3 regions of the Pseudomonas sp. S07E 245 genome follow, and region 3 is predicted to be linked to each of the others. Evidence: predicted binding sites of a transcription regulator. Region 3 holds the regulator's gene; each other region holds the start of a gene.
The links. Region 3 encodes sigma-54, which starts transcription at its own class of promoters, with help from an activator protein. Its sites were predicted from a motif close to ANTGGCATNNANNTTGCTNT; they were not measured.
Positions count from the first base shown of each region.

Region 1: the regulator sigma-54 is predicted to act here: its motif matches at 2,364-2,383, upstream of K3F44_RS11915 (CmpA/NrtA family ABC transporter substrate-binding protein).
Region 2: the regulator sigma-54 is predicted to act here: its motif matches at 2,173-2,192, upstream of nirB (nitrite reductase large subunit NirB).

Region 1 covers NZ_CP080625.1:2,569,046-2,573,499, reverse strand. The annotation lists gene K3F44_RS11925 (NarK/NasA family nitrate transporter) at 1-329, opposite strand, end outside; gene K3F44_RS11920 (ANTAR domain-containing response regulator) at 522-1,097, opposite strand; gene K3F44_RS11915 (CmpA/NrtA family ABC transporter substrate-binding protein) at 1,109-2,323, opposite strand; gene K3F44_RS11910 (quinone-dependent dihydroorotate dehydrogenase) at 2,462-3,487, shown strand; gene rmf (ribosome modulation factor) at 3,585-3,800, opposite strand; gene rlmKL (bifunctional 23S rRNA (guanine(2069)-N(7))-methyltransferase RlmK/23S rRNA (guanine(2445)-N(2))-methyltransferase RlmL) at 4,347-4,454, shown strand, end outside.
Region 2 covers NZ_CP080625.1:2,918,324-2,922,777, reverse strand. The annotation lists gene K3F44_RS13475 (J domain-containing protein) at 1-385, opposite strand, end outside; gene K3F44_RS13470 (DUF1266 domain-containing protein) at 382-1,074, opposite strand; gene map (type I methionyl aminopeptidase) at 1,183-1,974, opposite strand; gene nirB (nitrite reductase large subunit NirB) at 2,346-4,454, shown strand, end outside.
Region 3 covers NZ_CP080625.1:42,944-47,397, reverse strand. The annotation lists gene lptB (LPS export ABC transporter ATP-binding protein) at 1-676, shown strand, start outside; gene K3F44_RS00230 (RNA polymerase factor sigma-54) at 847-2,370, shown strand; gene hpf (ribosome hibernation-promoting factor, HPF/YfiA family) at 2,449-2,757, shown strand; gene ptsN (PTS IIA-like nitrogen regulatory protein PtsN) at 2,770-3,237, shown strand; gene rapZ (RNase adapter RapZ) at 3,240-4,094, shown strand; gene K3F44_RS00210 (HPr family phosphocarrier protein) at 4,115-4,387, shown strand; gene K3F44_RS00205 (ZIP family metal transporter) at 4,440-4,454, opposite strand, start outside.

The DNA.
Region 1 (4,454 bases), 2.5 Mb from region 3:
ACTCCCAGCAGCAAGGCTTGTTCGTAGCTGTGCACGCCCCAGTGCCAGGCGCAGGCCAACGCCACGATCACCACCACCTGGCCCATCAGTCCAGCGGTTTTGGGCGACAGACGATCGACCAGCAGACCCATGCCAAAGCGTAGCAGGGCGCCGGCCAGGATGGGCGTGGCGACCATCAGGCCGCGCTCTTGTGGGGTCAACTGCAGGTCGGTGGCAATCTGCACCGCCATCGGGCCGAGCAGGTACCAGACCATGAAACTCAGGTCGAAATACAGGAATGCAGCAAACAGGGTAGGCACATGCCCGGATTTCCAGAAGCTCGTATTCATCGAACACCTCACGCGGCTTGCAACGGTTGTCATGCCCAGGCTGTGCTGGGCTGGAACGAAAAAGACGCCGCTACCCGATCCATCTTGATGGAGGGTGAGCGACGTCTTTGTCGGAAACTGTGGCAACCGCCGTTGGCTACCTGTAGTGATTGCAGAGCAAAAGCCGGGCCAACCCCTTGGGAGGCAACCGTTTCAGCCGAGCAACTCGTGCATGGCGATGATCTGCTCCGCCACCTGGATGAGCTTCTGCTGCTTGCTCATGGCCTGGCGGCGCATGAGGGTGTAGGCCTGCTCTTCATTGCAGTCCTTCATCTTCATCAGCAAGCCCTTGGCATGCTCCACACGCTTGCGCTCGGCCAGTTGCTGGTCGCGTGCCAACAGCTGGGCCTTGAGCGCCTGGTCGCTCTCGAAGCGGGCCATCGCTACATCCAGAATCGGCTGCAGGCGGCTGCTCTGAATGCCCTCGACGATGTAGGCACTGACCCCGGCGTGGATCGCTTGGCGCATCACATCCGGGTCGTGTTCGTCGGTGAACAGGACAATCGGCCGCGGCTGATCGCGGCTGACCAGCACCACCTGCTCCATGACATCACGCCCCGGTGACTCGGTATCGATCAAGACCACGTCCGGGCGCACCGTTTCGACGCAGGCAGGCAGGTCGATGGTCAGGCCCGTGGCCTCGATGACCTCGAAGCCGGCTTCGATCAGTGCCAGCTTGAGCCGGCCGACTTTTTTCTCTGTGTCGTCGATCAACAGGATCCGTAGCATGTTCAGCCCCTTCACCGAGCGAGATGGGCGCTAGGCGCCGGTGTCATGGCGTGCAGGTGAAAACTGCGGGCGTAGCCATGCGGGTCGCTGCCATCCCAGCGGATACCGTCGATCAACAGGCTGCTGCGCATCGCTGATACGTCGCCTGGCAAGCCGAGCTCAGCGGCAGCAGCGCGGTACAGGGCTAGCTGCTGCACCTGGTTGGCGACCGCCAGGTAGTCGGGGTCTTCGCGCAGCAAACCCCAGCGGCGGAACTGGGTCATGAACCACATGCCATCGGACAGGTAGGGCTGGTTGGCCCGGCCTTGGTCATGAAAGCGCAGTGCGTGGGGGTCCTGCCAGTGATTGCCCAGCCCGTCCTGATAGTCGCCGAGCAGGCGCGGTTCAATCGTCGCCACTGCAGTATCCAGGTAGGCACTGCCGCTCAGTAGATGAGCCGTGCTACGGCGATTCTCCTGGCTCTGCTCGATGAACTGGCTGGCGGCCAATATCGCCTTGACCAGTGCGCGGGCGCTGTTGGGGTACAGCTCGACAAACGCTCGCGCGCAGCCAAGGACCTTTTCCGGGTGGTCCGGCCAGATCGACTGGCTGGTGGCGAGGGTGAAGCCCTGGCCCTCGGCCACCGCCTGGGCTGACCACGGTTCGCCGACGCAGAAGCCATCGATGCGACCGGCCTGTACATGGGCGACCATTTGCGCGGGCGGCACCACGACGCTGGCGACGTCGTGCAGCGGATGAATGCCCTGGCTGGCCAGCCAGTAATACAGCCACATGGCGTGGGTGCCGGTAGGAAATGTCTGGGCAAAGGTCAGCTTCGCCCCTGATTGGTGCACCAGTTTTGCCAGTGCTTCAGGGCTGGTCACGCCTTTGCGCTGCAGGGCGGGTGACAGGTTGATGGCCTGGGCGTTCTGGTTCAGGCCCATCAGCACGGCCATATCGCGGCGGGCGCTGCCGCCGATGCCCAGGTGCACGGCGTAGATCAGGCCATACAGGCAATGCCCTGCATCCAGCTCGCCACTGACCAGCTTGTCACGCATGCCGGCCCAGGAGGCCTGGCGCTTGAGGTTGAGGGTCAGGCCTTGCTGCTGGGCGAAGCCCTGAGTGGCGGCAACCACTACCGAAGCGCAGTCGGTAAGGGCCATGAAACCGATATCGAGGCTGGGTTTTTCCGGCGCGTCACTACCGTTGACCCAGGCCAGAGGTGTTGCGTGGGGAGCTGTATTCACAAAAATCCTCGCCTGTACCGAATAGGCTGTGCCTGCTGTTGAAGCAAGGCATATGCCAGACGGTCAGCAAAGGCCTGTCGCGCCAGCGGCGTGCTGGCTATAATCGCCCCCTCACTCATCCCCGAGTCTTGCCCGCCCATGTATAACCTGGCCCGCCAGCTGCTGTTCAAGCTTTCTCCGGAAACCTCCCACGACCTGTCCCTGGACCTGATTGGTGCCGGTGGCCGGCTGGGGCTCAATGGCCTGCTGTGCAAGCAGCCGGCGCCATCGCCAGTGACGGTGATGGGCTTGAACTTTGCCAACCCGGTCGGGCTGGCGGCGGGTCTGGACAAGAACGGCGCGGCCATCGATGGCTTTGCCCAGCTGGGCTTCGGCTTTGTCGAAATCGGTACCGTGACGCCACGCCCGCAGCCGGGCAACCCCAAGCCGCGGCTGTTTCGTCTGCCTGAGGCAACGGCGATCATCAACCGCATGGGCTTCAACAACCTGGGCGTCGATCACCTGCTGGAGCGGGTGCGTGCCTCGCGCTTCGATGGCGTGCTGGGGATCAACATCGGCAAGAACTTCGACACGCCGGTCGAGCGCGCGGTCGACGATTACCTGATTGGCCTGGAGAAGGTCTACAACGACGCCAGCTACATCACCGTCAATGTCAGCTCGCCGAATACCCCGGGCCTGCGCTCGCTGCAGTTCGGTGACTCGCTCAAGCAGTTGCTGGATGCACTTGCGGTGCGCCGCGAGCAGCTTGCCACTGAGTATGCCAAGCGTGTGCCGCTGGCGATCAAGATTGCCCCGGACATGACCGACGAAGAAACAGCGCTGGTAGCTGCGGCGCTGCTGGAGTCGGGCATGGATGCAGTGATCGCAACCAACACCACGCTGTCCCGTGAAGGCGTCGAGAGCCTGCCGTATGGCGCTGAAGCCGGTGGCCTGTCGGGTGCGCCAGTGCTGGCCAAGAGTACCCATACGGTCAAGGTGCTGGCAGGGGAGTTGGCCGGGCGGATGCCGATCATCGCCGCAGGTGGGATCACCGAAGGCCGTCACGCAGCTGAGAAAATCGCTGCCGGTGCCAGCCTGGTACAGATCTATTCGGGCTTCATTTACAAGGGCCCGGCGCTGATTCGCGAAGCAGTCGATGCCATTGCAGCAATGCCACGGGGCTGATCAGCGGGCATAAAAAAGGGCCCCTTTAAGGGGCCCCTGGGCCGCAGCCCGCCGCCCGGATGGGGCGTGCATGGTGACTCGAATTCAGATTCCTTGATCAGCCAACGGCGTGATTTTCGTTGAGTCTATGAATGCCAGCAGTGCCGGTCATGCCGTCCCAGTTATCTCCGCGACCCTCGCGCCAGCCGTTTATCCAGGCCTGACGTACAGATGCTAGGGTGAAAGGGCAAAGTTCGCGAGATTTGCCGGTGACCCCATACTGGTAGCCACGTGAATATGCTCTTTCCAACGGATCACGCTTAAGTCTTCTCATAGGGTGTTGCCCTCACTTGTTGACTGTAATGTCCCGTCGGCCTCACAGAGGCCGGGCAGAATCTTTCTGCCGGTTTGCGCTCGCTGCCGGCGTGGCGAGCTTGAAGTGCCGTTTCGTTGCGAAGCGGCCTGTGGTCAGTTCTAACCAATGAAAGTCACAGTGTGAATGATCGTTTTGTCATAAGGACGTAACGTTTCTGTAGGTGAAGTGATAAGTAAATAAATGCGACTCAACCTTGTTTGGGCAAATGCCCGCTGTGATCGGGGTTTAGCCGCACTGGCCGCTATTTGGCCAGCGTCGTCAAAAAACGGCTGAATTAATTTGAAATGCGACGAAGGGTCACTTTAATGACCTGGCGCAAGAATTTTTCGTACTGCTCGACGATCAAAGGCTGCTTTCACCCTTGGGTGCATGCACAATTGTCGGGCGGCCAGGCCTTCGCGAATCACGCAAGGCCACCCGAGCGCCTGAAAAGGGCGCTCGGGAAAACCCTGACGGACGATGCGTCGTCCCGTCACTCAAATAGCCATAGGCACTGGATTACTCATGTCGGACCGTTTCGAACTTTACCTCACCTGCCCCAAGGGCCTAGAAGGCCTGCTCGCCGATGAGGCTCGAGGCCTCGGCCTTGAGGACGTGCGTGAGCACACCTCG
Region 2 (4,454 bases), 2.5 Mb from region 3:
GCGAAATCGGCCCGCAGCTGCGCAGTTCATGCAGCAGCTGCCAGCTCAGTTGTTCCAGTTCGTCCAACGGCAGTTCGTCGAGCTCGGCGATGTAGCCCTGCCAGGCGGCGGGATCGAAACGCAGGGTGGGGTCTTCCAGCAACCGGTGAAAACCGCGCAATGCGCCTGACATCTCGTCAGCTCTGGCTTCGGCTTCGACCACTGGCGCGGCGTCGGCCTCGCTTTCACGGGCCAGGCGCAGCGCTTGTTCGTAGGCCTCGCGCAGCGCCTGGAAACCTTGCGGGTCAGTTTCCGGATGATGTGCCGGCAGCAGGCCGCGGTAGGCCTGGCGGATCAGATTGAGGTCCTGGGTCGGTTCCAGGCCAAGGCGTATCCAGCAACTCATGACCAGCAGTCCTCTTCCAGCGATGCCGGGCGTTCCGGTTCAGGTAATGGCAGATCCCAGCTGAGGCTGGCCAGCAGCTCGCTGGCACCCAGGCGCAGGTTGAGCAGGATGCAGCGGTTCCAGTGCTCGTTGCCCTGGCGTTCGAGTTCGGCGGCGAGTGCCTGGTCGCTGCTGTCAGAGACGTTCCACAGCGCCTTGCCGAACAGGTAGCCGGCCAGGTAGCCGTCCCAGCTGTTGTAGTAATGGCGGGCACGCAAGGCCAGGCGGTAATGCAGGTAGAGGCTTTCTTCGGCAGTGATGTAGGACTTTTTCAGCCCGGCGCGCAGCAGAAAGCTCATCCGCCCCAGGTCCCAGGCGCGGGTGCCGCCGGGGCCGCAGTCCGGGTAGGTGCGGGCGGCGTACTGGTACTTGATCCGGTCCCGTTCGGGCAGGCGCTCGAGCAGCGCTCGCCACTGGCTGGGCAAGCAGCGCTGGAACTGCCAGTAGGCTTCGGACAGCTCGGTGGCGTGGCCGTTGTCAGCCATACCGAGCATGTCCAGCAACTGCGCACGGTTGCTGATGCCCCACCAGCGTTCGAGGTCGCTCTGGTCGTCGCCCTCGTGATAGTCCGGCGCGGTGTAGCTGGCACCGTTGAGGGCAGCCATCGGTGCGGACAAGGCATGCAGCCAATGCTGCGCGGTTTCTTCCATGACACGGACTCCTGGGCCGGCGCAGAACAGAGAGGACGGCCGGCCTTGCGGGTGGCGATTGTAAATAGCGGCCAGCACGGCGGCAAATGGCCTGCTCGGGATGGCGCTTCAGCTGACCGTTTTTCCGGCCAGACGTTCTTCCTCGCGCAGGGTCAGCACTTCATAACCGTCAGCAGTGACCGCAACGGTGTGTTCCCACTGCGCCGACAGCGCGCCGTCGCGGGTGATCACCGTCCAGCCATCTTTCAGCTCGCGGGTGCCGCGCGCGCCCTGGTTGATCATCGGCTCGATGGTGAAGACCATGCCAGGCTTGAGCTTCATGCCCATGCCGCGTTGGCCGAAGTGGAGGATTTCCGGTTTTTCGTGCATCTGCTGGCCGATGCCATGGCCACAGTATTCACGTACTACGCTGTAGCCAGCCGCTTCGGCGGTGCTCTGAATGGCGTGGCCGATGTCGCCCAGAGTGGCCCCCGGGCGAACTTGCTCGATGCCGCGCCAGAGCGCGTCATAAGTGGTTTCTACCAACCGCTCGGCTTCAGCGCTGATCGCGCCGATGCGGTACATCTTCGACGAGTCGGCAATATAACCGCCTTGTTCCAGGGTGATGTCGACGTTGACGATCGAGCCTTCAGCGAGCACTTCGTCAGCCTTGGGCATGCCGTGACAGACGACGTGATCGACCGAAGTGTTCAGCGAATAGGGGAAACCGTATTGGCCCTTGCTGGCCGGCCGGGCGCGCAGGGTCTGGACGATGAACGCCTCGGCGTGGTCGTTGATCTGCATCGTGGTCACGCCGGGGCGGATGAAGCCGTCGAGTTCGGCAAACACCTGCGCCAGCAACTGGCCGGCGCGGCGCATCAGCTCGAGTTGTTCGGCTGTCTTGAGGATGACTTGGGACATTGGCGCTTCAAAGACCTCGCTTGAATCAGGCTGCAGCATATCCCCATGGCACCCAGCCTTGCCACCGCGGCGCCGTGCCCCAGGATGGGGACACGTGCACCAAGACGAGTCGAAAATCCCCCATAGGCGGCGCATCGACTTTCTCGCCACTACCCGTTCGCGCAAGCGTCGAGCCCCGGCCAAAGCCATCGCCCAATAATTGGCACAGTCCCTGCTTTGACCCATCTACAACACGCCCCACTGATCAACGGCGATCAATCAGGGGCCTCACCCAGATGAGAACAGGCAAAGGCGCCTGGAGCTTCGGCTCCAGGCGTTTTTTTTTGTCTTTGCGGCGGCCAACCCCGCCAACCCGTGATCGAGGATCGGCTATGCAGGCAACAGCGAACGGCGGACAACTTCAGCGACTGGTCATCGTCGGCAACGGCATGGTCGGCCATCACTGCGTCGAGCAACTGGTCGAGCGCGGCGCATTGGCGCGCTTCGAGGTGCGCGTATTCGGCGAGGAGCGTCAGCGCGCCTACGATCGCGTACATCTCTCAGAGTACTTCGCCGGCAGCGACAGCGAAGCGCTGGCCATGTGCGAGGCGGATTTCTACGATCGCCACGGCGTGCACCTGCACCTCGGCGAGGGCGTGCTCGAGATCGATCGCGAGCGCTGTGAAGTGGTCACCGCAGAGGGCCGTTATGGCTACGACCAGTTGGTCCTGGCCACCGGCTCTTATCCGTTCGTGCCGCCAGTCGAAGGCTCCAGCGGCACGTCGCGGCTGGTCTATCGCACCCTGGATGACCTTGACGCCATTCGCGCCGCCGCCAGCGGCAGCCGCCGGGGTGTGGTGGTCGGTGGCGGCTTGCTGGGCCTCGAGGCGGCCAACGCCTTGAAGTCGCTGGGCCTGGAAGCACACGTGGTGGAGTTCGCGCCGCGCTTGATGCCGGTGCAGCTCGACAGCGAAGGCGGCGCGGCATTGAAGGCGCAGATCGAGGCGCTGGGCGTGGGGGTGCATGTGTCACGCGCCACCCAGTCGATCAGCTCCGGCAGTGAGTACCGCTATCGAATGAATTTCGACGGTGGCGAGTATCTTGAAACCGACCTGATCGTGTTCTCTGCCGGTATCCGCGCACAAGACGCCCTCGGCCGCGCCTGCGGCCTGGAGACTGGTGCGCGTGGCGGAGTGGCGATCGACCACGATTGCCGCAGCAGCGACCCGCAGATCTTCGCCATCGGCGAGTGCGCCTCGTGGAATGGCAGCGTGTTCGGCCTGGTCGCGCCCGGTTACAGCATGGCGCGCAACCTTGCTGCGCTGTTGCTTGGTGAAACGTCCACCCCGTTCACCGGCGCCGACATGTCAACCAAACTCAAGCTGCTTGGAGTCGATGTCGGCTCGATCGGCGACGCCCACGGCGCGACTCCAGGCGCGCGCAGTTACCGCTTCATCGACGAGGCCAACGCGGCCTATCGCCGGCTGGTGGTCGATGCCAGCGGCAAGCACGTGCTCGGCGCGGTGCTGGTCGGTGACAACAGCTACTACGACACCCTGCTGCAGTACTGCCAGAACGGCATTGCCCTGCCAGCTGATCCGGCCACGCTGATCCTGCCGCAGGGCGGCGGCGCGCCGGCGCTGGGTGCCGATGCCTTGCCCGATACGGCGACCATCTGCTCCTGCCACAACGTCAGCAAGGGCGCGGTCTGTGCGGCCATCGACAGCGGCTGCAGCGACCTCGCCGCGGTCAAGAGTTGCACCAAGGCGGCCAGCGGTTGCGGCGGTTGCGCGGCGCTGCTCAAGCAGGTCTTCGAGCACGAGTTGACTGCCCGAGGGGTCACCGTCGACAAGAGCCTGTGCGAGCACTTCGGCTATACCCGCCAGGAGCTTTATGGGCTGGTCCGGGTCGAGGGCATCCGCACTTTCAATGAGCTGCTCGAGCGTCACGGCGAAGGCCATGTCGGCTGTGACATCTGCAAACCGGCGGTGGGTTCGATCCTGGCCTCGTGCTGGAACCAGCCGATCATGGACGCCGCGCTGGTGCCGCTGCAGGACACCAACGACACCTTCATGGCCAACATGCAGAAAAACGGCACCTACTCGGTGGTGCCGCGCATTCCCGGTGGCGAGATAACCCCGGACAAGCTGATCGTGATCGGCCAGGTGGCGAAAAAATACGACCTCTATACCAAGATCACCGGCGGTCAGCGCATCGACCTGTTCGGCGCGCAGTTGCACGAACTGCCGCTGATATGGGGCGAGCTGATCGCTGCAGGCTTCGAGACCGGTCACGCTTATGGCAAGTCGACGCGTACGGTCAAATCCTGCGTCGGCAGCACCTGGTGCCGCTACGGCGTGCAGGACAGCGTGGCCATGGCCCTGCGCCTGGAAGACCGCTACAAGGGCCTGCGCTCGCCGCACAAACTCAAGTTTGCCGTGTCCGGCTGCACCCGCGAGTGCGCCGAGGCGCAGAGCAAGGACATCGGCGTGATCGCCACC
Region 3 (4,454 bases):
GGTGGTTCGCGACGTCAGCCTGTCGATCGACAGCGGCCAGATCGTCGGCTTGCTCGGCCCCAACGGTGCCGGCAAGACCACCTGCTTCTACATGATCGTCGGCCTGGTTCAGGCCGATCAAGGCCGCGTGCTGATCGACAACAATGACGTCAGCTACCAACCCATGCACGGCCGCGCCCGTGCCGGGATTGGCTACCTGCCGCAGGAAGCGTCGATTTTCCGCAAGCTGTCGGTTGCCGACAACATCATGGCGATCCTCGAAACGCGCAAGGAACTCGACCGTGACGGCCGTCGCAAGGAGCTGGAAAGCCTGCTGCAGGAATTCCATATCAGCCACATCCGCGACAACCTCGGCATGAGCCTTTCCGGTGGCGAACGCCGCCGTGTCGAGATTGCCCGCGCCCTGGCCACCGCACCCAAGTTCATTCTGCTGGATGAACCGTTCGCTGGCGTCGACCCGATCTCGGTAGGTGACATCAAGCAGATCATTCATCACCTCAAGGCCAAGGGTATCGGTGTGTTGATCACCGACCACAACGTCCGCGAGACGCTGGATATCTGTGAGACAGCCTACATCGTCAACGATGGTCAACTGATCGCCGAAGGCGATGCCGAGACCATTCTGGCCAACGATCTGGTCAAGGAAGTCTACCTGGGCCACGAGTTCCGGCTCTGAGGCCCTTGCCTGGGCACTGGCAGCAGCAAGCTAAAACAGCTTAAGTGTTACAGTGCTCTAGGCAAACGCTACAAATTAAGGCATATAACTTGCTTGAAATTGGCGCCGCGGCGCCCTTCGTGTAGTGGATGGCGCAGATGCGCCGGCGGACAAGGTATTAAGCCCAAGCTATGAAACCATCGCTCGTCCTAAAAATGGGCCAGCAACTGACGATGACCCCGCAGTTGCAACAGGCCATTCGTCTGCTTCAGCTCTCGACCCTGGACCTCCAACAGGAAATTCAGGAAGCGCTGGAATCCAACCCGATGCTCGAACGCCAGGAAGATGGCGAAGACTTCGACAACAGCGACCCGCTGGCCGACAGTGCCGAAAGCAAGCCAAGCGCCGAAAACCTGGAGAACAGCTTCCAGGACAGCGGTTTTCAGGATGGCAGCCTGCAGGAAGGCAGCGCCGCCAGTCAGAACCTTGAAGAAGGCGACTGGAACGAGCGCATTCCCAACGAACTACCGGTCGACACCGCCTGGGAAGATGTCTACCAGACCAGCGCCAGCAGCCTGCCCAGCAACGACGATGACGAGTGGGACTTCACCACCCGCACCTCTGCTGGCGAGAGCCTGCAAAGCCACTTGCTGTGGCAACTGAACCTGGCGCCGATGTCCGATACCGATCGCCTGATTGCAGTAACGCTGATCGACAGCATCAACCAGCAAGGCTATCTGGAAGACACCCTCGAAGAAATCTGCGCAGGCTTTGACCCGGAGCTCGACATAGAGCTCGATGAAGTCGAGGCCGTGCTGCACCGTATTCAACAGTTCGAACCCGCCGGCGTTGCCGCACGCAACCTGGGCGAGTGCCTGCTGCTGCAGCTGCGTCAGTTGCCGGCCAATACGCCTTGGTTGACCGAGGCCAAGCGCCTGGTCAGCGACTTCATCGATATGCTCGGCAGCCGCGACTACAGCCAGCTGATGCGCCGTATGAAGCTCAAGGAAGACGAGCTGCGGCAGGTCATCGAGCTGGTGCAGAGCCTCAATCCGCGGCCTGGTTCGCAGATCGAGTCGAGCGAGCCGGAGTACGTGGTGCCTGACGTGATCGTGCGCAAGGACACCGACCGCTGGCTGGTCGAGCTGAACCAGGAGGCCATGCCGCGCCTGCGGGTCAACCCGCAATATGCAGGCTTTGTCCGCCGCGCCGATACCAGCGCCGACAACACCTTCATGCGCAACCAGTTGCAGGAAGCGCGCTGGTTCATCAAGAGCCTGCAGAGCCGCAACGAGACCTTGATGAAGGTCGCCACGCAGATCGTCGAGCACCAGCGCGATTTTCTCGAGTACGGCGACGAGGCGATGAAACCGTTGGTGCTGCATGACATCGCCGAAGCAGTGGGCATGCATGAGTCGACCATCTCCCGCGTCACCACCCAGAAGTACATGCACACTCCGCGTGGCATCTTTGAGTTGAAATACTTTTTCTCGAGCCACGTCAGCACCTCCGAAGGCGGTGAATGCTCGTCCACGGCGATCCGCGCGATCATCAAGAAACTGGTTGCAGCGGAAAATCAGAAAAAGCCATTGAGTGACAGCAAGATCGCTGGTTTACTGGAGGCACAAGGCATCCAGGTAGCCCGTCGCACCGTCGCCAAGTACCGCGAGTCGCTCGGCATAGCACCGTCGAGTGAACGCAAGCGACTGATGTAGCCCCGGGATGTGCCACAGCGTTTTTGTGGCAGGTGCAAGACCTGCCTCTTTATGCACGGGCAACAAAGGAGAAGCTGTATGCAAGTCAACATCAGTGGACACCATGTAGAAGTAACCCCACCACTGCGCGACTACGTCGAGCAGAAGCTGAAGAGACTCGCAGGGCACTTTGACAAGATCACCAACGTTACGGTGATCATGAAAGTCGAGAAACTGCAGCAGAAGATCGAAGCGACTCTGCAGATTCCGGGCGGCGAAGTGGTTGCCAATGCCGAAGATCTAGACATGTATGCAGCCATCGACAATTTGGCTGACAAGCTCGACCGCCAACTGAAAAAACACAAGGAAAAACAGCAAAGTCTCCTGCAAGGTGCAGCTGCTCGCTGATCCCCCTCATCCATGATCCGACTTGAAACCATCCTGACCCCCGGCCGTTCCCTGGTGAACGTGCCGGGCGTCAGCAGTAAGAAACGCGCCCTCGAAGAAATCGCCAAGGTCGTAGCCAGCGAAGTCAGCGAGCTCGACCAGCAAGAAGTCTTCGAGAAGCTGATCGCCCGCGAAAAACTGGGCTCCACCGGGTTCGGCAATGGCATCGCCATTCCGCACTGCCGCCTCAAGGGCTGCGCCAATCCGGTCAGCGCCCTGCTCCACCTGGATCATCCAATCGATTTCGACGCCATCGATGGCGCCCCCGTGGACCTGCTGTTCGTCCTGCTGGTGCCCGAAGCTGCCACCGATGCTCACCTTGAGCTGTTGCGCCAGATTGCCAGCATGCTCGATCGCGAAGATGTGCGTAAGCGTCTGCGCGCTGCGAGAGACAACAAGGCCTTGTACCAGGTCGTCCTGGACGTGCAAAACGGGAGCTGAGCATGCGCCTGATCATCGTCAGCGGCCGCTCTGGCTCCGGCAAGAGCACTGCACTTGCCGTGCTGGAAGACAATGGCTTCTACTGCATCGACAACCTGCCCGCCGGGTTGCTGCCGCAGCTGGCTGAAAACGCGTTGATCAATACCGAGCTGATGCAGCCCAAGGTTGCTGTCTCGATTGATGCGCGCAACCTGCCAGGCCATCTGTCACGCTTCCCCGAGCTGCTCGAGGATGCCCGCGCACGGCACATCCAGTGCGATGTGCTGTACCTGGACGCTGACGAAGACACCCTGCTCAAGCGCTTCTCCGAAACGCGCCGCCGTCACCCACTGACCAACGCCAATCGCTCGCTGGCCGAAGCCATTCGGGTCGAGAGCGATATGCTCGGGCCGATTGCCGACCTTGCCGACCTGAAGATCGATACCACCAACCTCAACCTTTACCAGCTACGCGATTCGATCAAGCTGCGCCTGCTCAACCAACCCGAGCCGGGTACGGCGTTTTTAGTTGAGTCGTTTGGCTTCAAGCGGGGCATGCCGGTAGACGCCGACCTGGTGTTCGACGTGCGCTGCCTGCCCAATCCGTACTGGAAGCCGGAAATCCGCGAGCACTCAGGCCTGGATCAGCCAGTCATCGATTACCTGGCTGCGCAGCCGGATGTCGAAGAGATGTTCCAGGACATCTCCAGCTATCTGCTCAAATGGCTGCCGCGCTTCGCCGCCAGCAACCGTGCCTATGTCACCATCGCCATCGGCTGCACCGGCGGCCACCATCGCTCGGTGTACCTGACCGAGCGCCTCGGCCAGGTTCTGCAGCAATCCTTGAAAAACGTCCAGGTCCGCCACCGCGACCTCTAGCCCACAGGATTTACCCGAACATGCCCGCCCGCGAAATCACCATCATCAACAAGCTGGGCCTGCACGCCCGAGCGGCCGCCAAGTTCGTCGGCGTGGCCGGGCGCTTTCCTTGCCAGGTGAGGGTCGGCCGGGCGCCAGACAAGCTGGTCGATGGCAAAAGCATCATGGCGGTGATGATGCTCGCAGCGGGCAAGGGCACTCAGGTGCACCTGTTCACCGAGGGCGAGCAGGAAGACGAGGCACTCCAGGCCGTGGTGGATTTGATCAACAACTACTTCGACGAAGGCGAATAACGCCCCGCCGCTGCCAGGCCCAGCGCTGCCGCAGCGCTGGACCAGCAAACGGTCACGACATGGCCGT